DNA from 2 places in the Paenibacillus sp. FSL H3-0469 genome. Region 1 is predicted to be linked to the other one. Evidence: riboswitches for the same ligand, from Rfam matches in the RefSeq annotation. Region 1 holds a riboswitch; the other holds the start of a gene.
What was found. A riboswitch is a leader RNA that binds a small molecule or an ion and turns the genes downstream of it on or off. The one in region 1 is predicted to bind glycine.
Positions count from the first base shown of each region.

Region 2: linked by a shared signal. The riboswitch ahead of NSS83_RS18490 (amino acid permease) and the one ahead of gcvT (glycine cleavage system aminomethyltransferase GcvT) in region 1 are both predicted to bind glycine.

Region 1 covers NZ_CP150302.1:3,755,920-3,770,871, forward strand. The annotation lists gene NSS83_RS16495 (stalk domain-containing protein) at 1-248, opposite strand, end outside; gene NSS83_RS16500 (trypsin-like peptidase domain-containing protein) at 229-1,416, opposite strand; gene NSS83_RS16505 (hypothetical protein) at 1,548-1,757, opposite strand; gene gmd (GDP-mannose 4,6-dehydratase) at 2,046-3,044, opposite strand; gene NSS83_RS16515 (DUF3977 family protein) at 3,234-3,473, shown strand; gene uvrA (excinuclease ABC subunit UvrA) at 3,896-6,772, opposite strand; gene uvrB (excinuclease ABC subunit UvrB) at 7,253-9,244, opposite strand; gene NSS83_RS16530 (flagellar motor protein) at 9,426-10,211, shown strand; gene NSS83_RS16535 (flagellar motor protein MotB) at 10,208-11,104, shown strand; gene NSS83_RS16540 (hypothetical protein) at 11,188-11,820, shown strand; gene gcvH (glycine cleavage system protein GcvH) at 11,918-12,310, opposite strand; glycine riboswitch at 12,495-12,592, shown strand; gene gcvT (glycine cleavage system aminomethyltransferase GcvT) at 12,777-13,901, shown strand; gene gcvPA (aminomethyl-transferring glycine dehydrogenase subunit GcvPA) at 13,898-14,952, shown strand, end outside.
Region 2 covers NZ_CP150302.1:4,216,890-4,231,841, reverse strand. The annotation lists gene araA (L-arabinose isomerase) at 1-1,103, shown strand, start outside; gene NSS83_RS18520 (response regulator) at 1,240-2,865, opposite strand; gene NSS83_RS18515 (histidine kinase) at 2,872-4,608, opposite strand; gene NSS83_RS18510 (ABC transporter substrate-binding protein) at 4,797-6,392, opposite strand; gene NSS83_RS18505 (carbohydrate ABC transporter permease) at 6,462-7,376, opposite strand; gene NSS83_RS18500 (ABC transporter permease subunit) at 7,392-8,369, opposite strand; gene NSS83_RS18495 (DUF5643 domain-containing protein) at 8,565-9,521, shown strand; glycine riboswitch at 9,650-9,729, shown strand; gene NSS83_RS18490 (amino acid permease) at 9,871-11,247, shown strand; gene NSS83_RS18485 (YafY family protein) at 11,281-12,228, shown strand; gene NSS83_RS18480 (DinB family protein) at 12,305-12,853, shown strand; gene NSS83_RS18475 (methyl-accepting chemotaxis protein) at 13,085-13,906, shown strand; gene NSS83_RS18470 (DUF1304 domain-containing protein) at 13,945-14,313, opposite strand; gene NSS83_RS18465 (GNAT family N-acetyltransferase) at 14,466-14,952, shown strand, end outside.

The sequences.
Region 1 (14,952 bases):
AGCAGCGTTCCATTCTCCGAAAAAGGCTTCGGAATCGTAACCGGCTTCCCGTTAACCGTTGCGGAAGTACTGCCCGCTTGAAGACTAAGCTGTAGCAATCCCCCCTCCGCCGCCTGAGCCTTTCCCACAGGAAATAGGCTGAGCAGCAACAACAGGACTACAATAACTGACACTCCGCGCCGTAGATGTCCCGCCCTGCTGCCCGGCCCGGCTGTAACTACCGCCTCCTCACTCTGTCGTCTGATCATCGGTCTCCCCCTCCGTCTTAGCGGCGTTCACCAGAGGGTCACCTTGTCCAAGAACAAGGCTTCTGGCCACGATATCGCCGTCACTCTGCATCAGCAGCTTGACCACTGCCCCCGGCTTGTACTGTCTGAATAACTCATTAACATCGACAAGTGAGGTAACCCGGTGTCCGTCTATCGCATAGAGGGCATCGCCTGACGTGATCCCTGCCTTGCGCGCTTCTGCCGTAAGCACCTTCGTCACCGTCAATGGCTCCTGCACCGGCAGTCCGACAATCACGGGCCAGCTCTCCTCAAGCTCCACTCCAAGGCTCGGACGCCGGACCTCTCCATATTGGAGCAGCTGATTCATGATGTACTTCATCGTATCTGCGGGAATCGAGAAACCCATATTCTCTACACCCACAGCTGCGAACTTCATACTGTTGACCCCGAGTACCTCCCCCTTCATGTTAACCAGCGGTCCGCCGCTGTTGCCGGGATTGATCGCCGTATCGCTCTGAATCAGCCGGTACGCCGCATCCACCGAACGGTTGAGACCGCTGATTACACCTACAGTAGCCGAATTTCTCAGGGAAAAAGAGATCGGTGTCCCGATCGCTATCACCTTCTCCCCTACCTGAAGATTGGCGGCGCTGCCTGCGAAGGTTGCGGGTTTTAAGGCTTTGGCTTTGATTTTTACCAATGCAAGATCACTGAATTCGTCCGAGTATGTATCTGTGATGTTATAGCTCGTCCCGTCTGAGGTGACCACTACTGCCTTCTCCAGCCCAGCCATAACATGGGCATTGGTAATGATCCATCCGTCTGCGCTGACGATAATCCCGGAGCCGTGGGTCAGATTGTAACGGTCATCCGGCCCGCCGGTTTCTCCGCCCGTTTTGCCGATAATGCCGACTACAGACGGCGAGACTTTGCTTATGATTTGCGGAACCGGATCTGCTGCTGCAGGCTGGCTCCATTGTCCCTTACTCTCCTTTTGCACAATACCTGCTTGTCCGCCCTTCATTACGTTGACAGCCGTGCCTCTATCAGCCGCTAATGCTCCTGCCTCTCCGTAGCCCACCCCATGAATAACACCGGCTGGACCTATGATTCCCGACAATGATATCAGCAGAATACCCGGCAGTACCACACTAGCCCGGACAATCCCGCTCCTCCCTATTCCCATGGCTCTCCCCTTCTTTCCTGCGCTCGAAGCATATAAATTCTTATCTTCAAAAAAAGACGCCTTTAGGATCGCCGCAGGCGGTAAAGGTGTCTTTAAGATGAACTTGCATTTGAGGTTATGTGTGCTCTACTCTAGCTGAACCAGTTCATAATCATTGCATAATCGGATACCACAAAAACCAGCAGGCTTACCACTGCAAAACCGATGGCAAATTTGTTCTTCTGCGGAGCTCTAAGCAGCCGGACCACACCGATAAGTATCAGGATCGTGAATACAATCATAAACGCATCGAAGGTATGAAATTTAGACGGTTCTTGCGCGGCAGCTTCTGCAAGCAGCATGGCAATCCCTCCCTGAGAGTGTTGTCAAGCAAGTTTCTCTAATCCATATCACCTTCTATGTTATCGTTACCATTTCCGTCACGCAATAGAAATATTTTAAAAACGGTGTATTTGTCACAAAAAATATTCCTGATGGCTAAAACGCGCCTCGAATTGGCGATATTTATCATTGACCGCTGTTGTATCTTCAGTTTTCAATGAGCCCATCCACCTCAATCCAGCCTACAGCTGCTGCTATTCAATCAACGCAAAAGCTTCTCATTGAATCTTACGGCGGACATGCTTTAATTATGCGTGTTTGATTTGGCTGGCCTTTGTGGACTTAGTGGACCGGATAAGCGCTAAATCACTATCCACCATCATCTTGACCAGATCCTCAAAGGCAACCTCTCTTCTCCAGCCGAGCTTTTCCTTAGCCTTGGTACTATCACCTAATAGCAGATCCACTTCTGCTGGTCTGACAAACTGCTGATCCACTACAACATAATCTTTCCAATTCAATCCTACATGACTAAATGCGATATTTACAAGTTCTTCAATTGAATGGGTCTCTGCCGTAGAAATGACAAAATCATCCGCATTATCCTGCTGAAGCATCAGCCACATTGCTTTTACATAATCGCCTGCGAAGCCCCAGTCTCTTTTGGCATCCAGATTCCCCATCCGGAGTTCCGTTTGCAGACCCAGCTTAATTCTCGCAACAGCATCAGACACTTTACGGGTTACAAATTCAATGCCGCGGCGTGGAGATTCATGGTTGAACAAGATCCCGGAGCAAGCAAACATGTTATAGCTTTCTCTATAGTTAACAGTAATCCAATGACCATAAACTTTAGCAACACCGTATGGACTTCGTGGATAGAAAGGGGTCGTTTCTTTCTGTGGTGTTTCTAACACTTTACCGAACATTTCACTGCTTGAGGCTTGATAAAATCTGGCTTCCGGTTTAGTTAAACGAATCGCCTCGAGCAAATTGGTAACGCCCATTCCAGTGGCCTGAGCAGTTGCGACAGGTTGAAGCCATGAGGTGGCTACGAAAGACTGAGCAGCCAAGTTGTACACTTCATCCGGGTCCGAGAGGCTCACTGCTCTCATCAGAGATCCCAAATCAAGCAGATCCCCTTCTATAAACTCTATTTCATTCTTGAGATGCTCGATATTATCCATTATTGGTATACTTGTTCTACGGCGCAAACCAAATACTTTATAGCCTTTGGATAACAGAAGTTCTGCCAAATATGATCCATCTTGTCCTGTAATCCCTGTAATTAGTGCATGTTTTGTCATTTTACGATCTCCTTTTTCAAAGGTAGTTGAGCTTACTCATACCTATTAACAAAGCCTGAATAATATGTCTAAGCGCTTTCTTGTCCGGTATCCTTACAAAGTGGACTAATTGACGCTCATACACACGCTCTACTCCGAATCCATCTCAAGACTCGGTACACATTATTTAGAAAGAACGGTGACCCCTGCTTGAAATACATCGAATTCGGAATCGGAAACACATGGTGGGTGCGAACAGAGATTGAACAGCCGGATGGCACGGAGGTCGAAGTACAGGGGATCATCCGGCCAGTTATCTTCCGTTCCTGTTACATTCGAGTCTGGATTGGAAGAATAGTCTGGATTGCGGACTCACGGGAAGGGATCAAGCGGGGATCTAAAGCTACCCGCCGGTTCAAAATCATCTTCGGCATCCGCAGTGAGTTGTAGCGGGAAGCAGATAATGACAAATGGTGACCGGCTAACATTTCTGTTGTGTGCGTTTTTGCTTACCGCCGGAGTGCGAGTGTTGGGGGTATTTAAGTTGAATTCGTACATTTAATTTGGCGAAAACTTTGCAATTATAATAAATAGTTGGAAAAACAACACTTGTTGAACCCGATTTTTAGGAATTTACAGAGTTCCAGGGAGAGAAGTGGACTTTTTCCAACTACGTTCGTCCAACACACCGTTTCAGCTGTATTAAGTGCCTTATTTCCAATTAAGTTTGCTCTACAACTTAGAAACTCAATCGAGGGCATTCTGACTCTCCAAAACGTATGAACCGCGTGACATTGGCCGCAATATTAAAATACCCCATGCCTCTTCTGTAAGAAGGGACATGGGGTATTCGGGTTAATGAGGTGATTAGACTACACCGTCTCAGACGTCTGCAGTTCCATAGCCTGCGTACGTTCCGTATCACGGATCAGGACAGGCTTCAGGTAGCGGCCCGTGTAGGATTCTTCAACACTGATCAGCTTCTCTGGTGTTCCGGTAGCAAGGACAGTACCGCCGCCGCTGCCGCCTTCCGGCCCCATATCGATGATATAGTCGGCTGTCTTGATGACATCGAGGTTATGCTCGATGACCAGAACCGATTCGCCGGAATCGACCAGGCGGTGCAGTACCTCCAGCAGACGGCCGATGTCATCCACATGAAGACCGGTTGTCGGCTCATCCAGGATATACAGCGTCTTGCCGGTACTGCGTCGGTACAGCTCGGAAGCCAACTTCACACGCTGGGCTTCGCCGCCGGACAGGGTGGTTCCCGGCTGACCGATGTTGATGTAGCCCAGGCCTACATCCAGCAAGGTCTGCATTTTGCGGTGAATCTTCGGAATATTCTTGAAGAACTCCGTTGCATCTTCCACCGTCATCTCCAGCACATCCGAGATATTCTTGCCTTTATATTTCACTTCCAGCGTCTCGCGGTTATACCGTTTGCCTTTGCAGACTTCACAGGGTACGTAGACATCCGGCAGGAAGTGCATCTCAATCTTGATGATGCCGTCTCCACGACAGGCCTCGCAGCGGCCGCCCTTCACATTGAAGCTGAAGCGCCCCTTCTGGAAGCCGCGCACCTTGGCCTCATTCGTCTTGGAGAACAGATCACGGATATCATCGAACACGCCAGTGTACGTAGCCGGATTGGAGCGTGGAGTACGTCCAATGGGGGACTGGTCAATTTCGATGACCTTGTCCAGATTCTCCAGGCCGCGGATTTCTTTGTGCAAGCCGGGACGGACCTTGACAGCCTTGTTAAGCTGGCGGGCCAGACTCTTGTAGAGAATCTCGTTAATAAGCGAAGATTTGCCGGAGCCGGATACCCCGGTTACCGCAGTGAAGACGCCGAGTGGAATTTTTACATTCACATTCTTCAGGTTATTCTCCTTCGCTCCACGGATCTCGATCCAGCGTTCATTATCCGTTGGCCGCCGCTTGGAAGTCACCGGGATGAACTTGCGTCCGCTCAAGTATTCACCGGTCAGGGAACCGGGGTCTTTCATAATCTCCTCCGGGGTCCCTTGGGCAATGACCTGGCCGCCGTGTTTGCCTGCTCCCGGTCCAATGTCGATAATATAGTCAGCCGCCATCATGGTATCCTCATCATGCTCAACGACGATGAGCGTATTCCCCAAGTCGCGCATATGGGCGAGCGTAGCAATCAAGCGGTCGTTATCCCGCTGATGCAGGCCGATACTTGGCTCATCCAGAATATAGAGGACACCCATCAGACTGGAGCCGATCTGGGTTGCCAGCCTGATACGCTGGGCTTCCCCCCCGGATAACGAGCCGGCTGCCCGGCTAAGGGTCAGATAATTCAGCCCCACATTCACCAGGAAACCGAGCCGGCTGCTGATTTCCTTGAGGATCAGATTGGCAATCGCTGTTTCTTTCTCACTAAGCTGGAGTTCTGCGAAGAAGTCCAGGCAATCCCCAATCGAAAGATCCGTCACATCGGCAACGTTCCGCTCGTTGATGGTCACGGCCAGAATCTCTTTTTTGAGCCGCTTGCCTTTACACGAATGGCAGGGCTTAGCGCTCATGAAGCCTTCAATGAACTCACGGATTCCTTCGGAGGCTGTATCGCGGTACCGGCGTTCCAGATTCGGAATAATTCCTTCAAACGCAACCAGGGCGTCTTTGCGCTGGCCGAAGTCGTTCTCATACCGGAAACGGATCTTCTCGCTGCCCGTTCCGTGGAGCAGCTTGTTCATATGCTCCGGGGAGAGGCTGCTAACCGGTACATTCTGCGGAATCTTGAAGTGCTCGCATACGGATTTCAGGAACTGCGGATAGTAGTTCGACGTACTGCCTGTCCAGGCCAGGAAAGCTCCTTCTTCAATCGATTTCTCTGTATCCGGGATCAGCAGATCGGGATCGACTACCATATTCATCCCCAGCCCGTCACACTCAGGACAAGCCCCGAAGGGGCTGTTGAAGGAGAACATGCGCGGAGCCAGCTCTTCGATGCTGAATCCGCAGACAGGACATGCAAAGCTGGCACTGAACAGCAGCTCTTCCTGGCCCATCACATCAACCAGAATCTGACCGCCGGACAGCTTCAGCGCAGTCTCCAGGGAATCGGTAAGCCGGGTCTCAATATCATCCTTAATTACAATCCGGTCAACGACAACCTCAATCGTATGCTTCTTATTCTTCTCCAGTACAATATCTTCCGTCACTTCGCGCAGCTCACCGTCCACACGTACACGGACGAAGCCTTGCTTCGAGATATCTGTGAACAGACCTTTATGCTCACCCTTACGGCCGGAAATGACCGGGGCCAGAATCTGCAGCCGGGTCTTCTCCGGGTATTGCATAATCCGGTCGACCATCTGTTCCACGGTCTGTGAGGTAATCTCTATACCATGATCCGGACAGTGCGGATGGCCGATCCGGGCAAAAAGCAGCCGCAGATAGTCATAGATCTCGGTAACCGTCCCTACCGTGGAACGCGGGTTACGGCTCGTCGTCTTCTGGTCAATCGATATGGCCGGGGAGAGTCCGTCGATGGAATCTACATCCGGCTTCTCCATCTGGCCCAGGAACTGGCGGGCATAAGCAGACAAAGACTCCACATACCGGCGTTGTCCCTCGGCGTAGATGGTATCGAAGGCCAGGGAGGATTTACCTGAACCGCTCAGTCCCGTTAGCACGACGAAGCGGTCACGCGGAATCGTTACGTCGATGTTCTTGAGATTATGGGCCCTTGCGCCCTTGATTACTATACTTTCATGTGCCAACGGTACCTCTCCTTTAAGGGGAATTTAAAATGGAAAAACATTACCTTTCGATCCCTCCCAAACCCTCCCTTCCAAGGGAGGGCCCCAAGGGTTGCACCCTCTGGACACCCGCAAGCTCGGCGGAAGGAATTAGGTTGGTGAATGGACGACTACTGGGGCAATGGGCCCGCTAACCCCTACGGGGCCGCTCCTACTATTAGAGCGATTCGGCTCGCTGTGGCTTGCCGACAACGCTGTCCCTTCGGGATACGCGCTAAGAAATTAACTGCGGGCTGTTCCTGCGGAATGCGCAAGAGCTTAACGGCACGCTGTCCCTTCGGGATACGCGCTAAGAGCTCAACTACGGGCTGTTCCTGCGGAATGCGCAAAGAACTTAACGTCACGCTGTCCCTCCGGGATGCGCAAGGGCGTGGCCCCTTTATCTTCAAAAGGAACGGCCTGAGTAGCGCCGTTCCCTGGATCGTTAACTTCAGCGCCGGGTTACTCTGCCCGCAATTCAAGCAAGGCATCGCGCAGTTCGGCGGCGCGTTCGAATTGCAGGTTCTTGGCGGCGTCCTTCATCTCGGCCTCCAGACGCTGCATCAGGCTCTGTTTGTCTTTCTTGTTCAGCTTGCCGCCGACACCGGTGAGGTAGTCGGCCTTAGATTCGGCCACCTTGGTCGCCTCGATGATATCGCGCACCTTCTTGTTGATGGTCGTCGGGGTAATCCCGTGCTTCTCGTTATGGGCGATTTGAATCTCGCGGCGGCGCTGGGTCTCGCTCATTGCCTTTTCCATGGAGTCCGTAATGCGGTCCCCGTACATAATGACCCTGCCCTCCGAGTTACGGGCAGCACGGCCTATCGTCTGGATCAGCGAACGCTCGGAACGGAGGAAGCCTTCCTTATCGGCATCCAGGATTGCAACCAGCGACACCTCCGGCAGGTCAAGACCCTCTCTGAGCAGGTTAATGCCGACCAGTACGTGGAATGTGCCCAGACGGAGATCACGCAGGATCGCCATCCGCTCCAGCGTCTTGATATCTGAGTGCATATAACGTACCTTGATGCCAATCTCCTTGAAGTAGTCCGTCAGGTCCTCAGACATCTTCTTCGTAAGGGTGGTAACGAGTACACGCTCATCGCGTTCTACCCGGTCACGGATTTCATTGATTAGATCATCGATCTGCCCTTCGGTAGGGCGCACTTCTATGATCGGGTCAAGCAGACCGGTAGGACGGATAATCTGCTGAACCATAGTATCGCAATGCTCCATCTCATAAGGGCCCGGTGTTGCGGACACATATACAATCTGGCTTACCTTGTCTTCGAATTCCTCGAATTGCAGCGGACGGTTATCCAGCGCAGACGGCAGGCGGAAGCCATGCTCCACCAGGACGGTCTTACGCGCACGGTCACCGTTATACATCGCCCGGATCTGCGGCAGCGTCACATGGGACTCGTCAATCACAATCAGCATGTCATCCGGGAAATAGTCCATCAGCGTATAAGGAGTCGCTCCCGGCTCACGGAAGGTAAGCGGACCGGAATAGTTCTCGATCCCCGAGCAGAAGCCGACTTCCTTCATCATCTCGATATCATAACGGGTCCGCTGCTCCAGCCGCTGAGCCTCCAGCAGCTTGCCTGCTTCACGAAGCACAGCCAGCCGCTCCTCCAGCTCACGCTCAATATTGACTAGTGCTACACGCATCGTCTCTTCCTGGGTTACGAAGTGAGACGCCGGAAAAATCGCGATATGATCGCGTTCGCCGATCAGCTCGCCTGTCAGAACATCAATCTCCGTAATCCGTTCGATCTCGTCTCCGAACAGCTCTACCCGGATCGCATGCTCGCCCTGGGATGCCGGGAAGATCTCAACCACATCCCCGCGCACACGGAACGTACCGCGCACGAAATTAATATCATTACGCTGATACTGGATATCTACAAGCCGGCTCAGAATCTGATTGCGCGGCTTCTCCATTCCTACACGCAGCGAAAGCAGCAGGCTTCCGTATTCCTGCGGCGAACCGAGACCATAAATACAGGACACACTCGCTACAATAATAACGTCACGGCGTTCGAACAGCGAGCTGGTTGCCGAGTGGCGGAGCTTGTCGATTTCTTCATTTATGCTGGAGTCTTTCTCAATGTAGGTATCGGAGGAAGGAATGTACGCCTCTGGCTGGTAGTAATCGTAGTAACTGACGAAGTAATCCACGGAATTGCTCGGAAAAAATTCTTTGAACTCACTCGCCAGCTGCGCAGCAAGCGTCTTATTGTGCGCAATGACCAGCGTCGGGCGGTTCAACTTGGAAATCACTTGTGCGATGGTAAAGGTCTTGCCTGTACCTGTCGCTCCCAGCAGCGTCTGGTGCTTCTTGCCCTGCCGGATGCCGTCCAATAACTCTTCTATGGCATGAGGCTGATCGCCCTGGGGTGTATACTCGGACTCCAGTGCAAAAGTCTTCGTACTGACGACAATATCACTCATTTGCCCGTCTCCCCTCTATCGTCTAGAATATATGAATATATTATAATTTTAACCCTAATCATCCTTCATCCATACCAAGCTGAAAAATATGGAAGATAGGAATGCACGTTCCCGTTTATTATACAGCGTTGCCCAGACTGTTGCAAACCATAATATATAGAAATTTAAGGAGCCTGAATTTATGGATTTCATTACAATACTCGGCCTGCTGGCCGGAATTGCCGCTATGATCGGCGGTTTTCTGTGGGAAGGCGGCAGCCTGTCCGGCCTGCTGCAGCCCAATGCAGCCCTGATCGTATTCGGCGGTACCCTTGCGGCGGTGCTCATCAGCTTCCCGGCGTCCAAGCTCCGCACTATTCCGGCGGCGCTCCGCTTGGCTTTTGGCCGGCAACGGGATACCAGCCGGGAACAAGCCGAAGAGCTGATTGCCATGGCTGCACTCACGCGCCGCGGCGGTGTTCTCGCCCTGGAGAAACGGGCAGAGGAACATCCGGATCCCTTCACCCGTGAAGGCCTGTTTCTGATTGTCGACGGCAATGACCCGGATCAGGTCCGGCAGATCCTGGAGCTTGGGATGGATGCCAAAGAGCTGAAATATGAAGGGTACGCCAAGATTTTCGAAGCCGCAGGCGGCTATGCACCAACCATGGGGATTATCGGCACCGTTATGGGGCTGATCCGGGTTCTGAGCAATTTAACGGACCCTTCCAATTTGGGCGCGTCGATTGCCGTAGCTTTTACAGCAACACTCTATGGGGTAGCCAGCGCTAATCTACTCTTTTTACCCATTGCCTCCAAAATCAAATCCCGCAGCCAAAGTGAGCTGGGCACCATGGAGATGCTGCTCGTCGGCATTCTGTCCCTGCAGAACGGGGATCACCCGCATCTGGTCCGGCAAAAGTTGGCTCCCTTCCTGACAGACGCTCCTAAACGCAGCATCGGCACCAGCCCGGGGGAACCGCTATGAGGCAAAGAAACCGCCGGCAGCCCCGTACCGCCGCTGGCAAGGAGAGCCGGGACCGCTGGATGATTACCTACGCGGATCTGATCACGCTTCTGCTTATTTTTTTCGTGATTCTGTATGCTATGAGCAGCCTGGATTCGCAGAAGTATGCCATTGTCAGCGGATCCTTATCGGATACCTTCAGTAGCGGAAGTGCAGTGCTGGAAGGCGGAAACGGCGTGCTGGAGGGCAATCAGGGAATCACCGGGAATGCCGTTTCGAAGGGGAACACTGAAGGCGGCGGAACGGCTGGCGGTCCTTCTGCTACAGGCTCCGCGAATGCGGGCGGGCTGAATGGAACCGGGGCAGATCATCCTGCAACCGGACAAACAGGAAACGGGGAGGGACACCAGCCGTCAGCGCGCGAGCTTGCTTTTCGGGAACAGGAAGCGAAGCTGGCTGCTCTTATGGGCGTCATCACCCAGTATGTGGAGGAGAATAACCTTGGGGAACAGATTTTTGTGGCCGATAAACCGCAGGGCATTGCCATCACGCTGAGTGACCGGTTCCTGTTCGATGCGGGTAAGGCTGAGTTGAAATCCCCTGCCTTCCCTGCACTGCGCCAGCTATCGGGCCTGTTCCGCGGCATCGGCGCCACGATCAGCATCGAAGGCCACACCGACAATGTTCCCGTGACGCCCGGATCAGTCTATAAAGACAACTGGGAGCTATCCGGCGCCCGTGCGCTGTCCGTCCTGCGCTTTTTTCTGGACAAAGAGGGGCTGAGCCCTGATACCTTCCAGTACGCGGGTTATGCCGATACCCGGCCTGCCTACGATAATACAACCGCCGAGGGAAAGCAGCGGAACCGCCGGGTTGAACTAATTGTGCTGCGTCAGCTTCAGGAGGAAGAATAGCACGTAATTGCGAGCGAATCAGCTCAGATACCGGCAGGCGGCAAAAGCATATATCCATTTGCTAATAAAGGAGATAGACCGCTATGCAGGATACAAACGGAGCGGCGTCGGAGGCCGCAGGGTTCTTCAGGTTTTTGCGGCTGGCAGTTTCGCTGATCATGATCATTATTGCCCAGGGGATGCTTACCCTCTTCGTCGGATTTTTTGCCGCCTTCATGCAGTTCTTCTCCTCCCGTTACTTCTGGGGAGACCTGGCCCGCGTCTATCCGCTGGACAAGCTGATTGCAATTGGCGCTGATTACCTTATTGCCGGAGCTCTCTTCGCCCTGGCTTGGTTCGGGGTCTGGTGGATGCTCTACGGCTTGTCCGGGAATGGGCGTATCCGCTGTTTCCCCCTGCTTTTGCTGAGCGCGTATTCGACGTTTCTTCTCCTCTTTGCACAAGTCAATCCGGTCTATAACCCGGAAGCCATGATCCCCAGTTCTGCCGGGGAAGCGACATTTATCGTTTGTATGGGGATGTCGGCTGCTGTGCTTTTCCCGTTTTATTCAGCCGGGGTGTATTATTTCGTGCTCAAGCCCGCCACCCGTCCGCGAAAAAGATACCGTTTCCTGCTGCTGTGCTCTGTATTTTCCATTGCGGGTCTGGCTCTTCTGCCCCTGCTGTGGCAGCTGGCTCCGGGCCTTTATCCCGGTCTGCTTAGCTTCCCGGAATAAGATACAGACGCAAAAAGACAGACCTCTCACATTAGTAACATCTAATGTAATAAAGAGAAGTCTGCCGTATTCAGCGCTTTCGCGGATAAGCTAACTTTTATTCCCCAACGAGTTCCTTGTACGCAGCCGCATCCAGCAGGCCGGTTACTGACTCTGCGAACTCTGCATCAAGCTCCAGCTCAAAAATCCAACCGTCCCCGTAAGGCTGGTCATTGATCAGCTCCGGGCTGGCCTCCAGCGCATCGTTGATCTTGGTCACCTTACCGGATACGGGTGAATATAGCTCCGATACGGTCTTCACGGATTCGATACTGCCCACACTGTCGCCTGCGGAGATCGCCGCGCCCACTTCCGGAAATTCTACAAACACGATATCGCCCAGCAGATGCTGCGCATGATCCGTAATCCCTACACGTACTACGCGTCCCTCGCCCTGCTGCGCCCACTCATGCTCTTCGCTGTATAGCAGGTTGTCAAGCACTTCACTCATTCCAAGCCGCCTCTTTTCCGTAATTGGAGTTCTAAATTTAGTTATAGCCTAAGTTATCGGCTTGCCTAATGTCAATATAACTGACAGTAAAATTAAATTTGTCAACTTTTTGACGTTTTTTTGATTGACAGGGCGGAGGGTTACCCGGTTTAATGGAGTCAGTAGAAAAACATATGGTTTGCGAATGATGGCATAGGGAGAGACTGTCTCACAGGAAGACAGCGCCGAAGGAGTAAGCCCGGGATGGGTGAATCTCTCAGGCAAAAGGACCTTTGCCGGACGCATCTCTGGAGAGCATCCGGGTGCCTGCGCCGCAGGCTTCACGGATCACCAACGGGGAAACCTGCGCGGCATGGCAGGGTAACTCTCAGGTACCAAGGACAGAGCGAAAGTCCATTTATGCATACGTGCATAATGGCTTTCGCCTGTCCTTTTTCGTATGTAATCAGACCAAGGGAGTGACAAGATGGAGTCTTTGAGAAGAACGCCTTTTTATGATCTCTATGCCGCTTATGCGGAGTCCAGATGTATTGATTTCGGCGGCTGGGAGCTGCCGGTGCAGTTCACAGGCATCGTGAAGGAGCATGAAGCCGTCCGTGAACGGGCCGGACTGTTCGATGTCTCGCATATGGGGGAATTCATGGTTACCGGGAACGGCGCTGAAGCCTTCCTGCAGAGAATGACCACCAATGATGTCACCCGCCTGGAAGACGGCGCAGCGCAGTACACCCTGATGCTCTACCCAAGCGGCGGAGTGGTGGACGATCTGCTTGTATACCGGCTGGGCGGGGAGCGTTACATGCTTGTCGTCAATGCGTCCAATATCGACAAGGACTTCCAGTGGCTGCAGGAGCATCATACCGCTGAATTCAGCGGCGTCACCCTGCAGAATATCTCGGATGAGACGCTGCTGTTGGCCTTGCAGGGACCGCTCGCGGAGACGATTCTGGCCAAGGTCACGCAGGTGCCACTAACAGAGCTTAAGCCGTTCCACTTCATCGAACACGCTGAAGTCTGCGGCGTCACCGTCCTGCTCTCCCGTACCGGATATACCGGCGAAGACGGCTTCGAGCTGTATGCCCCCGCCGATACAGCAGCAGCACTCTGGAACGGTCTGCTGGCCGCTGGCGCTCCGCATGGCCTGACGCCTGCCGGCCTGGGCGCACGTGATACGCTCCGCTTCGAAGCCAAGCTGCCGCTGTACGGCCAGGAGCTGTCGGCGGAGATTACGCCGCTTGAAGCCGGTGTCCAGTTCTTCGTGAAGCTGGACGCAGGGGACTTCATCGGCCGCGATGCCCTGCTGAAGCAGAAGGAAGCCGGCCTTCCCCGGCGTCTTGTGGGCCTGGAGATGATCGACCGCGGCATTCCCCGCTCCCACTATCCCGTGTACGCGGACGGAGTGAAGATCGGTGAAGTTACGACCGGCACCCAATCCCCTACCCTGAAGCGGAATCTCGGACTCGCCCTGCTGGACGCTGCCTATACGGAGCCGGGCACAGAGGTGTACGTGGAGATTCGCGGCAAGCAGCTCAAGGCTGCCGTCATCAAAGCCCCATTCTACAAAAGAAGCCAAGGAGTGAAGCCGCAATGAAGCACCGCTATCTGCCTATGACTGAGCAAGACCGCGCAGAAATGATGGAGACCGTAGGCATCCAGTCTATCGATGAGCTGTTCGCCGATATTCCGCAGTCTGTCCGTTACCAGGGGACCCTGCCGATGTCCGGCGCCCTGGACGAATATGCACTGCTTCGCCATATGAAGGGGCTCGCAGACAAGAACGCCGATTTCGACACTCACACCAGCTTCCTCGGCGCCGGATTATATGACCACCATGTTCCGGTCGTGATCAACCATGTGATTTCCCGTTCGGAATTTTATACCGCCTACACCCCTTATCAGCCGGAGATCAGCCAGGGTGAGCTTCAGGCCATCTTCGAATTCCAGTCCTATATCTGTGAGCTGACCGGGATGAAGGTCGCCAATGCCAGTATGTATGACGGCGCAACGGCCCTGTCCGAAGCGGCTGTGCTGGCCGCAGGCGCAACCAAGCGCAAGAAGCTGATTGTCTCCCGTACCGTTCACCCGGAAGCGCGCCAGGTGCTGCGCACCTCCGCCAACGCCTGGGGCCTGCAAATTGTAGAGATTGACTATGCTGACGGGGTAACGGATCTCGCCAAGCTGGCCGAAGCCATTGACAGCGATACCGCTGCTGTTCTGGTCCAGTCCCCCAACTTCTTCGGCGGGATTGAGGATCTGCGCCAGATTGAGCCGCTGATCCATGCGGTCAAGGGACTGATCGTGGTCAGCGCGAACCCCATTGCACTTGGCGTATTGGAGTCCCCCGGACGGCTTGGCGCAGACATCGTAGTCGGCGACGCGCAGCCGCTGGGTATCGCCGCCTCGCTGGGCGGCCCTACCTGCGGATTCTTCGCGGTGGCTGAGCCGCTTATGCGCCGGATGCCGGGCCGGATCGTCGGCCAGACGGTTGACCGGAATGGCAAGCGCGGCTTCGTGCTGACCCTGCAAGCCCGCGAACAGCATATCCGCCGGGAGAAGGCGACCTCGAATATCTGCTCCAACCAGGCGCTTTTGGCGCTGTGCGCCTCCGTCTACCTGTCCGTGATGGGCAAGGAGGGCATGCG
Region 2 (14,952 bases), 460 kb from region 1:
ATGAGAGCATTCCTTGGGCGACAATTGACATGGACTTCATGAACCTGAACCAGGCTGCCCATGGCGACCGTGAGTATGGCTTCATCAATGCCCGTCTGAAGAAACAGAACAAAGTCGTTGTAGGATACTGGGAACGCCCGGAAGTCCAGAAGCAGATTGCTGAGTGGATGGACGTTGCCGTAGCTTATAACGAAGGCTTCAACATCAAGGTTGCCCGCTTCGGCGACAATATGCGCAATGTTGGCGTGACCGAAGGCGACAAGGTAGAAGCCCAGATCCAGTTCGGCTGGACCGTAGACTACTTCGGCATCGGCGATCTGGTGGCTTATGTGAATGAGGTGAAGCAGGAAGAGATCGATGCCCTGTTCGCAGAATATACCAAGCTGTATGCCGTTGATTACGGCACTTACAGCAAGGAAGATTGGGAAGCCAGCGTGAAGGTGCAGGCCAGCTATGAGATTGCGCTTAAGCGCTTCTTGGATGCAGGCGGCTACAATGCCTTCACCTCCAACTTCGAGGACCTGCACGGCATGAAGCAGCTTCCGGGTCTGGCGGTTCAGCGCCTGATGGCCCAAGGCTACGGCTTCGCTGGAGAAGGGGACTGGAAGACTGCGGCTCTGGACCGCCTGATGAAGGTGATGAGCCACAACCTGAACACCGGATTCATGGAAGATTACACTTATGAAATGGCAGCCGGACAGGAAGCGATTCTCCAGTCCCACATGCTGGAGGTTGATCCGAGCCTGGCCAGCAACCAGCCGAAGATCATCGTGTCCCCGCTGGGCATCGGCGACCGTGAAGATCCGGCCCGTCTCGTCTTTGACGGCAAGGCAGGCGAAGGCGTCGTAGTGTCGATGGCTGACTTTGGCACACACTACAAGCTGCTGATTAACGAAGTTACCGCCTTCGAGCCAACCGTTCCGGCTCCGAATCTGCCGGTAGCCCGTGTACTGTGGCAGGTGAAGCCTAACTTCCAGGACGGCGTTAGAGCCTGGATCGAGAACGGCGGCGGCCACCATACCGTTGTATCGCTGAACCTCACTACTGATCAGATCGTTACCTACGCCAAGCTGGTAGGACTGGAATACGTAATTATTAAGTAATAAGAGTTACTTGTTAAAGTTAACAGCGAGTGCATGTTAAAAAGAGCGAGAGGGCGTATAGCCTTTCTCGCTCTTTTTGTTTGGCGGGTATGGTGGGCGCGGCCGGCGGTATGCAAAAGACATCTGCCTGCCCCGCTTACTTCTTATTCCGCGCACGATATTGCTGCGGCGTGGTGCCGACGATCCGCTTGAACAGGTTGGAGAAGCTGCCGAGGCTGGTGTATCCGACCTGCTCGGCGATGTCGGTAATCTTCAGCTCCGTCTCCTCCAGCAGTTGCTTGGCCTTCTGCAGCCGCTCCTGTATGATCACATCCGAGATCGACAGCCCGGTCTCCTTCTTGAACAGCCGGGACAAATAGGCCGGGTTCAGATAGACATAGGCTGCGAGTTCGTCGCGGGTGATCTCTTCGCTCAGGCGCGAGCGGATATACTGCCGGATCTTGGTGACCGTGGCCGAGGATACGTTATTGCTGGTCTGCAATAAGCGCATTACGGCTCCCAGGCATTCCAGCGCCCAATGCTGGAGCGAAGCGGACTGCTTCGGATAATTTTCCTTATCCATCAAGGGCTTCAGCTCGGCTGAGGCATGTGCGGATAAGCCTTTTTTGGCGAGAACGGTGTGTACAATGAACAGAATGCCGTGAATAAGCTGACGGTGCAGCTCACTTGTCCAGCGGCCAGGCTCAATGCCCGAGAACCACAGCGTCACGCGGCGCTCCAGCTCCTCCAGCTCGCCAAGCTCCAGAAGGGTCGCCCACTCTCCGAAGATATGCATAGGCGCTGCCTGAGGCACAGGCGCAAGCGGCTGATCTCGGCCATACGCCTGATCCTCCGGTCCGAACACCTGACGCGAACGGTTCAGGTTGCGTTGTTCCCGCTCCGTGACATCCGTGTATGCACTCATGATACCGGACAGAGGGACACCCGCACTGATGTAGATCGACAGGGAGCAATGCAGCAGCCGCCCGCAGGTATCCAGGAAATTGCGGCCATTCTGCTCCAGCTTATGCCTGGCGGTGTTCATATCGCCACGCACGTAGATGACCGCCAGATTATGGCCGACCTGATCCTGCAGCACAGTGCCTTCCAGCCCGCTTAGCAGCAGCTCATCGGCCATGTTGCGCAGTGCATACTCCATAATCGTCTCATCCCGTGCGCTAAGGTTCTCCTTCCACTGCTCCAGCCCCAGGAGGGCGAGGAAGTAGCGGTCTCCGGGCTGCAGATCCAGATTGTAGGTGTTCGCCGGAAGGGTGAGCGATTCCAGCACAGGCGCTGCCCGCTGGCTGAGAATATCCTGCCAGAACCGTTCCACCAGCAGGGGGAGCTGATGCTCCCACTGTCTCCGGTACTCCTGGATCAGGGTCTCGAACTGCTGCTGCTCCTTTTGCTTGCTGATCTCGAATAGCGCCTCACGGCAGATCTTCATCAATTCCTCATAGTCTACCGGCTTGAGCAGATAATGGAAGGCACCGTGATGAATCGCGCGCTGGGCGTACTCGAAATCGGCATGGCAGGTCAGCATAATCGTCAGCGTGCCGGGAGCGGATTGCTTCACCCAGGACAGCAGCTCCAGGCCGTTTCTGCCCGGCATTTCGATATCGCAGATCAGCAGATCTACGGGCTGCTGCTCAAGAATGGCAATCGCCTGATCCACGTTCTCCGCCAGACAGACATCTGATACGCTAAGCGCGCTCCAATCCACCCCCTGCTGGAGGCCGAGCAAGGCGAAGTATTGGTCGTCAACGATTAGAACTCTGTACATTGAACGTCACAGCTCCTTTTGAACGGGTAGTCTGATTTCCACAACCGCGCCTCCGTCTGGGGCATTGCGGAAGGTAAGCCGTGCCCGGTTGTTATAGAACATCAGCATGCGTCTGTATACGTTCCATATTCCCAGATGGCGGTCTGTCGGCTTGCGCTCATACACGCCTTGATTGAGCATGTCGAGCTGAGCTGCGGAGAAGCCCGGCCCGGAATCGCGGATCTGAATGGCAATGCAGGTGTTGCCGCTCTCCCCGGCTTCTTCACTGACGGTTATGCCAACGTTGAAGGGCTTCGAATTGTTGATGAATCCATGCTTGATCGCATTCTCGACGAAGGGCTGGATCAGCAGCGGCGGTATCAGTGTAGATTCAAGCTCCTGCGGAAGCTGCACCTCATAAGACAGCTTGTTCGGATACATGACCATCTGAATCTCGATATAATTCTGAATATGACCCAGCTCGCCGCGCAGCGGAATCCAGGCGTCATTGGTATTCATAATGAAGCGGAAGTGGGAGACCAGATGTCCGATCATTTTTTTGATCAGCGCATATTGCTTCAGCTCTACCAGATGAAAGACGATATTCAGGGAATTCATGAAAAAATGGGGATTGATCTGCGCCTGAAGATGCTTCAGCTCGGCCTGCTGCACCTTCATCTGCTCCTCATACACATCAATCTTGAGATTGCCGATCTGCTCGGCCATCTGGTTGAATTGCATTGTAATGATCTGGAACTCCCTGCTGTTGCCGTCCTTCAGCCGGTATTCCAGCTGTCCCTTACCAAGGATACGCATCCCGCTGGTCAATTGCTGGATAGGCTTGAACACCAGTCTGCTGAGCAGAGCCAGCAGGATAACCATCACGAGGATAATGGCGAAGGGAATGACCTTGATGATCCGCTGGAAGATCGGCAGCTCGTCCAGAATCGATTTCTCGTCAAGCAGGAAGAAGACATTCAGATTGGAATACTGTGAAGGCTTGTCAATCAGCAGATAAGAATTGCCGTTGCTCAGCCGGATCGCTGCGTCCACCGGACGGTCAGGGCGTCCCAGCTGGGTGCGGATGAGCGCAAGATCTTCACTGGAGAACTGGCCCCAGAGCAATTTACCGTCATTGTCGATCATGCCCACCTGCCCGCTGCCTCCGGTAGACTCCAGCTGGGTCAGCGGCTGGGCCAGAGAATCAATACTGACCAGTACCCCCATGAGAAGCCGTCCGCTCTTGTCCGGCAGCACCTTGAATAACACCGGCTCGTCGCCGAGGGTCACAGTCTCCCACTTCAGGGAACCCTGGAGATTAGGAGACTTCAGGCGCGAGGACAGCCCGGAGGCAATGACCTCCTTCTCCTGGTAATACTCTCTCTGGCTGCTGAGGAATAACTCGTCCCGGTCCTGATGGTAGACGAAGACACTGCGGATAATAGTGTAGTAGCTGACATCGCTGTACCACTGGTCCATCAGCTTGCGGATGGACAGATAATAATTGACGCTGTCGGGCCCGCTGTCCGAATAGAGCTCCAGCAGCATGTTTTCATTGGCGGTACGCAGCAGATAATGGCTGGTCTGCTCCAGCAGCTCATCGAGTGTACCTAAGTGCAGGGTCAACGTGTCCGAAGCAGACTTCGCAACCTTCTCCCGGACAATGTTGGTGGAATAGAGATTGGTGTAGGAGAGGAAGAGGAACAGCGGTGTGACCAGCAGCAAGACAAGAGCACTCACTTTGAATCGCAATGATAGTTTCACAGTCTTCCCCCTTATCCTTAGGTACATTTACACGCTGAGCGGCAGGAAAGGGGAAGGACGGCAGCCGTCCTTCCCCTTAGCTTAAAATATAAGGAATTGTATGTTCCACACGACAACTTATCCTTATATTTCTCGCTGAAACGGGTGCCGTCCTTAAAAGGACGGCATCGTCGTTTCCACTTGTTTGTTTAGGATTGTTTTGCCTTCCAGGCATCGTATTGCTTCTGAACCTCGGCGCGGATCTCTTCAATGCCGTTAGCCTTCAGTTTATTATTGTATTCCGTCAGCACCTTGTCTACTCCCAGACTGCCCGTTTCCAGCAGCGGGCGGAATTCCTTGATAATATTGCTGACTACGGAGACCTGTGTTTTGACAGCATCGGTATTGAAGTTAAAGCCGAAGGATTTCACCTTATGGGCGCTCTCGTTATAGGCCTTGAACTTCTCCCATTTATCGGCACTTTCGCCTTCCCACAGGTAGGTTATGGTCTGATTACCGAACATCCATTCAATGCCCGGCGCCCAGCCTGTATCGGCACGGGTAGCAATGCCGTCAGGCAGCTTGATGAAGTTGTCCTTGCCTTCTACCTTGACATACTGCCGTCCCTCTACGCCGAAGTCAATCAGATTGACCAGAACCGGGTCGGTATGCAGCAGGTTCAGCAGCATCATCGTCCGCTCGGGATCAATTGAGGTGCGTCCGATGGCCATCATGGAGTTGCTGACGCTGGCTGTGCTGATCTCAGGTTCATTCCCCTTCAGCTTCACCAGCTCAATGCCGGTGGCGATGGAATCTTCCTTGTCGGAGTCCGGTTTGTCAGAACCGAATTTCATCCAAGTCTTGCCGGCCTTGAAAGCGTCTTCAGTACTGGTCTTGGTCGTTGCCGCATCTTTATTGATGTAGCCTTTGGCGAACCAGTCGCCGTAGAGCTTCATCCGGTAGATCGCGGTGTCAGACTCCATCGAGCTGATCACCATCTTATCGGTCTTGGTATCCAGGACGATTCCGGCAGGAGCGCCTGCCACCAGCTCATAGCGGAAGTTCTCCTTCATGCTCTCTCTGGTCTTGTCGAAGTAGCCCAGGGTATCCGAGCCGCTGCCGGAGAGCCAGATTGGCGCGATGGCCGGTTCCTTCTCCTTGATCGTCTGCAGCCATGGCTCCAGATCCTCCAGCGTCTCAATCGAGTTCACATCGAAGCCGTATTTATCCACCAGATCCTTGCGGAACATAATGGTATGACTCTCGCCGATTTCCTTATTGGTCGGAATGGCGTAGATTTTACCGTCTACCTTGCCGCCGTCAAAGAAGCGGGGGTCCAGCGTCTCCTTGATGCCTTGTCCATATTTATCGAGCAGCTCATCCAACGGGAGGAATGCGCCTTTGGCTACGTTATTGGCGAAATCCGCCCAGTTCGGAGCGAAGGTCAAATCGACCTGTTCACCGGATTGATAGGCCAATGCCATCTTCTCAGCCCAGGAGGACCAAGGGAGTCCCTGGAAGTCAATCTCGGCGTTGATTTTTTCTTTGAGATACTTGTTGATCTCGTCTACAACCGCTTTGGTATCATTTTGCGGGAAATTCCCGACCGTGTACACTTTCAGCTTGCGGAACGTTGAGGTGTCAGGATTCGTGCTGCCTTCCGTACCTGCTGTTGTAGCTGCTGCTGTCGATTCTGCCTTGGACGGGGCGGATGCACCTGAATTGCCCCCGCCGCATCCGGTAATGCCCAGTATCACGGCGGTTAGGGCAGCAAGCACCGCGCCCGAGCTTCTGGTTGTTCTCATTTGTATGAACCTCCTCAATGATAATTAGATCATATATTCTAACCGGCATTTACGCCAGAGCTAGACCCATTAACCTTTGATCGCCCCAATCGTGAGGCCTTTGGTAAAGTACTTCTGGAAGAACGGATAGATGAACAGAATGGGACCAATCGACAGCACAACCATGGCCATGCGCAGACTTTCGGTTGGAACGGATTCCTGTACCATCAGGGCGACACCGGTGCCGGCAAGCTGGGTTTTGAAGAATTCGGCCTGGCGGATCATCTGGATCATGACGTACTGCAGCGAGAACTTATTGGTGTCATTAATGAACAGCATGGAGTTGAACCAGTCATTCCAGTACATCAGCGTAGTGAACAGTCCGATGGTCGCCAGTACAGGCAGGGAGATCGGCAGCACGAGCTGGAAGAAGATCCGCCATTCCGAAGCTCCGTCGAGCTTGCCGGATTCAATCATCTCCTCCGGGATGGTCTGCTGGAAGAAGGTACGGGTGATGAAGATATAGAAGGCATTGGACAAGCCGGGCAGGATCAGAGCGACCAGCGAGTCCTTCAGATCGAGATAATTCACGTACAGCAGATAGAAGGGAACCAGTCCGCCCGAGAACAGCATCGTGATCAGCAGATAGAAGTTGAATGTCTTTTTAAAAGGGAAATCCTTCCGGTAGAGCGGATACGCATACAGTGCAATCAGCAGCACGGCCAGAACAGTTCCGATAAGGGTAACGGTCAAGCTGACACCATACGCCTTAACCAGTGTCTCCGAATGCTTGAACAAATATTGGTACGCGGACGCATCGATATGATCGGGCCAGAACTTGTAACCCTGGAGCGTCAAGGCCTTCTCGTTGGTTAAGGAGATAGCGACAATGAGCACGATCGGCAGGATACACGCCAGGCTGAAGGCGATGAAGAACACATTCAGAATAATCTGGGCGGTGGTAGAGCCTTTGGTATAAGGGTTGCTTCGGGATGCAGTAGTCATTAGAATCCTCCGTTTCTAGAAAAGAGCCGTATCGCGGTTCAGCTTACGGGCCAGTGCATTCGCGCCGATGACCAGGAAGAAGCCGACGACCGATTGATAGAAGTTCGCCGCAGAGGACATCCCCAGGTCATTGAGCTGGATCAGGCCCCGGTAGACATAGGTGTCGATGACGTCCGTAGTCGAGCGCAGCGCACCGGAGTCCAGGGTCACATGGTAGAACAGCCCGAAGTCAGAGCGGAAGATACCGCCCATATTAAGAATCGTGAGAATGACCATGATCGGCGTAAGCAGCGGCAGGGTAATCTTGGTGATCTGCTGCCATTTGCTGGCCCCGTCCATCACCGCAGCCTCGTACAGCTCTTCGCTGATGCCGGTGATCGCTGCAAGATAGATGACGCTGCCGATCCCGATGGAGTGCCACATTTTGGTGATCCACAGAATGTAAGGCCATGCGTTAGGATGCATATAAGCGTTCACCGAGGAGTAGCCGAACATCGGCAGAATATGCTTGACCAGGAAGCCATACTCCGGGTGCAGGAAGGCATAGACGATGAAGCTGACCACGACCATGGACAGGAAGTTCGGCATAATCATCACGGTCTGGAAGAACTTCGAAGCCAGCTTGTTACGCACCTCATTGATCGCAATCGCCAGCGAGACGGAGAGAATTAGGCCTGAGATAATGAAGACCACATTGTACCCCACGGTGTTGATCGTCACGCGCAGGGCGTCAGAGGTGGCGAAGAGGAACCGGAAGTTATCCAGCCCGGCCCAGGGACTGCCCATAATGCCATCAATGTAGTTGATGTTCTTGAAGGCAATGAATAATCCGAACATCGGAATATAGCAGTTGATGAAAAAGATAATCGACGTGGGCAGCAGCATCAGCAGCAGCACCCGGTATCGCACGATATTGTGCAGCAGACGGCCGAAACGGCCCTGGGGCGGTGTCGCTGGCTTGGTGTTCATAGCTTGTGGTGCGGGATTTGCCATAAGTTCTAACCTCACTCTACTTGTTCTGGATGAATTTATTATAGTAGAGCAGCCCTTCGGAATTCTTTCTTGGAAATGACTCTGTTTATTCAAAAATGACTTTGTACGGAGCGCGTGAATTCAGCGCTCTTGTCACAAACCGGCAGGAGGGGAACGTTATACCTGTATATTCTTAATCAGTAAAGGAGAAAAGCTATGTACACGATCAGCTTAAATACCATGAAGAAAGCAATTATAGCAACAGCAGTAACCGCTGTACTCGGAGGAACAGTTGTCGGCGGGGGATTCACTGTAGCCGTAGCGGCGGCAGCCGATGTCAACAAGGATACTAAGGCTGGCAGCGTATTCGCGATCAGCGATAACGCCACTCTGAAGGCGATTGTTCAGAAAAAGCTTGCTGCCGCCCCGAATCAGGCCGTGACCCAGGAGGGGGTAACCCTGACACTAACCGATCTGATCTATGACAGTAATGAGCTTGTCGCAGGCATCCGGCAGGAGGGAGGGACGGTAGACAAGTATGGTTCCTTCATGGACCCATCCAGAACTGTGGATGTATTGGTCAATGGGAAAAAGCTGCTGTACGATACGTCCATCTCCACAAATTCCGAAGATACGGACACGGCGTTGATCCGGCTAACTAAAGGAGCTATGAAGCAGCAAATCCCGGATAAGTTCGACCTTACGCTGAAGGCATACGCCAACGGGGTGAAGGAGCCATTTATATTTAAAGTTCAAGTGAACAAGCTGGGGACCCTGTTAACCGTGAAGCCGGGCGTTTCCAAAAAGAACAGCACATTCAGCTACACAGTGACATCCTTCCAGATGACCCCGTTGACAATGTCTCTGCAGGTGAGCTTCAAGGGGGAAGTTCCGGCAGCGGCCAAGTCCAAGGGGAACCCGGAAAGAATGTTATATGACCTTGTGGATGAGAAGGGAAATGTGAGCTCGCCGTGGGGCAAGCCGTTTGAGAAGGTTAAGACAAGCGGTACCGAGGAGCAGAACTACGGCGCTTTTCCGGCCGTCCCGAAGACCATTAGTGTTAAGCCGTTTACGTATGCCAAGGATGCCAGCGGGAAAATGTTCAAGGACAAACAGGGCCAATGGGCTAAAACCTATTATAAAGATCTGGAAACCAAAATTACGGTTAAATAACAAGCGATGTAACTAATGTTATTGACAGAAGTCTGGGCTATGAATAGAATTGACAAATATTTAGATGAAGTCCGCTTCAAATAATTAAATATTCGCAAGCTATGAAGGCTATGGATCACACTATAGCTGGAGCAGCTTCTGGAGAGACTGCGGGAGACCGCAGCGCCGAAGGGTTCACAATCTCAGGCAAAAGGACAGAAGAGTACCGGATTTCTATTTCCCTGGCTGATTTCCTTCAGCGTAGGCAGATAGCTTATTTGGAACCTCTTATGAACCGGGAGATTGGATGATATCCAGTCTCCTTTTTTGCGTTATTTGCAGCGTTGAATTCATTAAGGGGGAAACAGGAATGGCACAGACAGAATTAAAAAGAGAGCTCGCGAACCGGCATGTCCAGCTTATCGCTATCGGCGGTACGATTGGAACAGGGTTATTTCTCGGCTCAGGCAAGGCGATCCAGCAGGCCGGGCCTTCCATCATGCTCACGTATCTGATCGTGGGAATCGCCGTGTTTTTTGTGATGCGGGCGCTGGGGGAACTGCTGCTCTCGAAGGCGGGGTATCAATCTTTTACAGACATTGCTGAGGATTACCTGGGGCCGCGCGCGGCATTCATTACGGGCTGGACCTACTGGTTCTGCTGGATTATGACGGCGATGGCCGATGTGATTGCGGTGGGCGTCTATGTGCAGTACTGGTTCGATATTCCGCAGTGGGTACCGGCCGTGATCTGCCTGATCATTCTGCTCGGACTCAATCTGCTCACGGTCAAAAGCTTCGGCGAACTCGAATTCTGGTTTGCTCTGATCAAGGTGGTTACAATTCTGGCTCTGATCGGCCTGGGGATTGTCCTGCTGGTGACCGGGTTCAAGACGGATGCAGGCTCGGTGTCAGTCCGCAATCTCTGGGAGCATGGGGGCGTGTTCCCGAACGGGGTGAAGGGCTTCTTATTTTCCTTCCAGATGGTGGTATTCGCTTATGTCGGCGTGGAATTGGTGGGGGTATCGGCAGCGGAGACTGCGAATCCTGAGAAAAACATCCCGTCCGCAATCAACAAAATTCCGCTGCGGATTCTGTTCTTCTATGTAGGCGCGCTCTTCGTGCTTCTGTGCATTAATCCCTGGACCCAGCTTAGCGCGGCGGAAAGCCCGTTCGTGCGTACCTTCAGTTTGGTCGGGATTCCGATTGCTGCGGGAATTATCAATTTCGTGGTCTTAACCTCGGCGGCCTCCGCCTGCAACAGCGGGATGTTCTCGACCAGCCGGATTCTCTACAATCTGAGCAGACGGAATCAGGCCTCGCCGCAGCTTGGCAAGCTGAACCGGAATCATGTGCCTGCGAATTCCCTGTTTATCTCCACCCTGGTGATCTCTGCCGGAGCACTGCTCAGCAAGCTCATTCCGGGTCAGGCCTTCGGCATCGTGACTACGATCAGCGCTATTTGCTTCATCTGGGTCTGGGGCGTTGTGCTAGTCTGCCATATCAAGTATAAAAGGAACCGCCCGGATTTACATGCCGTTTCCAAATTCAAAGCGCCGTTCACCCCGGTGATTAACTATGCTGTTCTGACGCTGTTTGCCGCCATTCTTGTGATCATGCTCTTTGCCGATGAGACGCGTCCGGCGCTGCTGTTCACTCCGCTCTGGTTCATCCTGCTGTTCGTTCTGTACTCCATCAGAAGCCGTAAGGAGAAAAGTGAACAGGAAATCAGTATAATCAATACATAAACTGATTTCAGGATGAAGAGGTGCAGCCGCCGCATGAACAAGACAGACCGCATGTTAGCCATCGTACTGGAGCTGCAGCGCAAAGGAGTCGTACGGGCAGAGGATCTGGCGTCTGTCTTCGAGACCAGTGTAAGAACCATCTACCGCGATATCCAGGCGCTTAGTGAAGCCGGAGTGCCGGTGGTAGGAGCTACAGGTCAGGGATATTCACTGGTAGAGGGGTATTTCCTGCCCCCGGTCAGCTTCACAGCGGAGGAGGCTGTGACTCTGCTGATCGGGACGGATTTCGTGGAGCAACGGTTCGATACGGAGTATGGTAACCGGGCTTCCGCAGCAGGCAGGAAGATTGAAGCGATTCTGCCGGGTGATACCAAGGAGAATGCCGCCCGGCTCCGCCAGAGCATCCTGCTGCTGAGTACCAGTAAAGATAAGCTGCAAGGACAGGACAAGGAGTACATGGAGCAGATCCGCCGCGCGATTCTGGAGCAGCGGAAGATCAGCTTCGGGTATACGAAGGGCAGACAGGAAGCTGACGGAAGTCACCGGAGTGTCCGAACCGCCTCGCCGTATGGACTTGTCCTGAACAGAGGTGCCTGGACCCTGGTCGCCTGGTGCTGGCTGCGGCAGGAAATCCGTCATTTCCGGTTATCCAGAATGAGCGGGCTTACCGTTCTGGACGACCGGTTCGAAGTGCCTGCTGATTTCGATCTGCACGCGTACCAGCCGGAGGATGACCGCCATGTACGCGTGTGCATTTTGGTGCATCCCGAGATCGCTGACAAGGCTGCTGAATCGAATAACTTTTATCTGGAGGCCGTGGAGGACCGGGCAGACGGCAGGCTTATGACCTTCCGCGTGCGTCAGCCCGGGGACCTGCTGCAATGGGTGCTTGGCTGGGGAGCGGGGGCGGTTGTCCTGGAGCCGGAAGCCTTGCGGAAGCTTGTGCGGGAGGAAGCGGCAAAAATGCTGGAACGCTACTGACATAACGTTGTCAGTAGCGTTTGTGTATATTCAGGTCAGACCTTAAGAATAAAGGAGCTGCCTGAAACCTATGAATATGAATACGAAGACTACGGAAGCCTTACAGCAATTTGAAAAGACTGCGAATCACTATCTTATGGAATTAGATACCTTCAGTATGGAGCAGCTGCTGCGGCAGCCGGCTGACGGAGAGTGGTCCCTCGGGCAGATGGTTCAGCATTTGATACAATCGGCGCTGTACATGCAGCTCCGTAATATCGATCTGTGTCTGGCCGGGAACGGGGAAGCGGCGGGCAAGGAAGCAGAGATGACTCCGGATGGTAAAGCGGTTTTTGCCGGGGGCAGCTTCCCGCCTGTGCGCGTTCATGTTCCGCCGTCACCGCAGTATACGCCGGTGCAGCCGGAGAGCAAGGAGCAGCTGATCCAAGGCCTGAACACAGTGATGGAGCGTATGCGCGAGACCCTGCCGAAGCTTGCGCAGGCACCTGAGCACAGCACCGCCCCTCATCCCCGGTTCGGCCCCTTGTCTGCGGCAGAATGGTATCTGCTGATTGAGATGCACTACCGCCATCACTTGCTGCAGCTGAACCGGTTGAAGGATTTCTTAGGATCAAGTGTAGCGTAATAAAAGAACGCCAATAAGCCGAAGCCTGTCAGTAGTAACTGAGGGCTCCGGCTATTTTGCTACATTGATCACGTCGAGGGCTCACGGGCTAAATGTAATCGAAAAAGCGATCACAATGGTCAAATTTTAATTATTCATTTTTGAATAAAGGAGGTTTGTCGCAACATGTCGAACTTAACTCTTAATTTCGCAGTACCCTGAAGCTAACTGAATAAAAGGAGACCCTCACCTATGAAAAACATCGTACGCTCCCTTGAAGATATAATAAATCTCGCGCCCGTTCTGAAAGCTGCTTTTCCATACGATATCTCGATTGCCGTCTGTGATACCGAGAAGTTTCTCGCCTATTACCCTGGGGATTCCATTGATCTGGGGATTCGCGCCGGGCAGATTATTCACGCAGACGAACCTCTGTATCATGCACTGAAAAATGATGAATACTCAAGGGCCAACGTTCCCAAAGAGTATTATGGATACGAATTTGTGGGTACGGTCCTTCCGGTACATGGAGAGGATGAACGTGTCTGCGGGGCGGTCTGTATTCAGGTGCGCAGACAGACCGAGCTGCGGGAAATTGCCGACCGGATGGCACTGTCGCTGAATCAGGCTAATGCGCGGATCATGCAGGTAGCGGGCGGGTCTAACCAGCTGGCCGGCTTCTCTCAGAAGCTGCTGGTCCAGTCTGAGACCACTGCTGCAAGTGTCCAAAAAAGCGATGAAGTGCTGGCTGTTCTGAGGAAGGTTGCCGACCAGACGCATCTGCTTGGAATTAATGCGGCCATTGAGGCCGCCCATGCCGGAGAGAAGGGCCGGGGCTTCGACATTGTCGCCAGAGAAATCCGCAAGTTCTCACAGGAGACCGAGCAATCCGCGCAGCGGATACGGGACACCCTGCGGGAGATCCAGACAGCGATGAAGGGAATCGGCCAATCCATCGGTCAGATTGCCTCAGTGGGACAAGAGCAGGCAGCTTCAACGCAAGAGATGTCCAGCTTCATTGAGGAGATCCGGGCGATGTCTGAGCAGTTGAATCAGTTCGCGCAGAAGCTGTGAGGGTAAGTGTGGAAGCTGCCTGGATAAGCCCGCAAATCTTACAGATGTGCGATAATTGTAGCCGCCAGCGCCAGGAAGGCTGGTAGGCCCTGCATCAGCAGGATGGATCTCTTGGAGGTGAGTCCGCCGTAGATGGCCGCAACCGCCACGCAGATCAGGAAGAACAGCTGCAGCTGGTAACCGAAGTCTGCGCTCGGATGCAGCAGGCCCCAGATTAGACCGGCTGCCAGGAAGCCGTTATACAAGCCCTGGTTGGCAGCAAGCGACTTCGTCTCCCGGGAGAACGCAGGGGTCAATCCGAACGCCTTCTGTGCTCTCGGGGTGGTCCATAGAAACATCTCCAGTACTAGTATGTACACATGCTCTAGTGCTACTAAGGCAACAAGAATTAAACTTACAGTCATCATAAAGAGTCCCTCTTTTCAAGTGATGTGAGTCGAATTAAGCCTATCATTTAAATTGTGCAAAATATAATTTTACGAACTTAAATATACCGGACTTTTTGATATTTGTCAATTTACTACAAATCGTAAAATTGGAATGTAAGGGGGCAAGAAGAGTGATACATATAAGAACGTTAACCCCGTCTGATGCCGAAGTCTACCGGGCGCTTCGTTTGCAGTCGCTGCAGCAGCACCCGGAAGCTTTTCTAAGCTCCTATGAAGTGGAAGCGAAGTTGTCTATCGAGACTACCCGGATTAAGCTGGACTCCTCGGATGAGCATTTCACCCTGGGTGCCTTCTTGGATGGGGAGCAGAGACTGGCGGGAATGGCCACCTTGTTCCGGGAGAGCAGGCCCAAGATTCAGCACAAAGCTCATGTCTATGCAGTATATGTAGATCCAGGAGCCCGTAAATATGGCACGGGCCGTGCGCTGATGCTTGAGCTAATAGCACGGGCGAAGGCCGCGCCGGGACTGGAGCTGCTGACGCTGACCGTAACCTCCAATAACGTTCCGGCCAAAAGACTCTACGAATCTCTGGGATTCGTCCGCTACGGCACAGAGCCGAAGGCGATGAAGCTTGGCAGCGAGTACCTGGATGAGG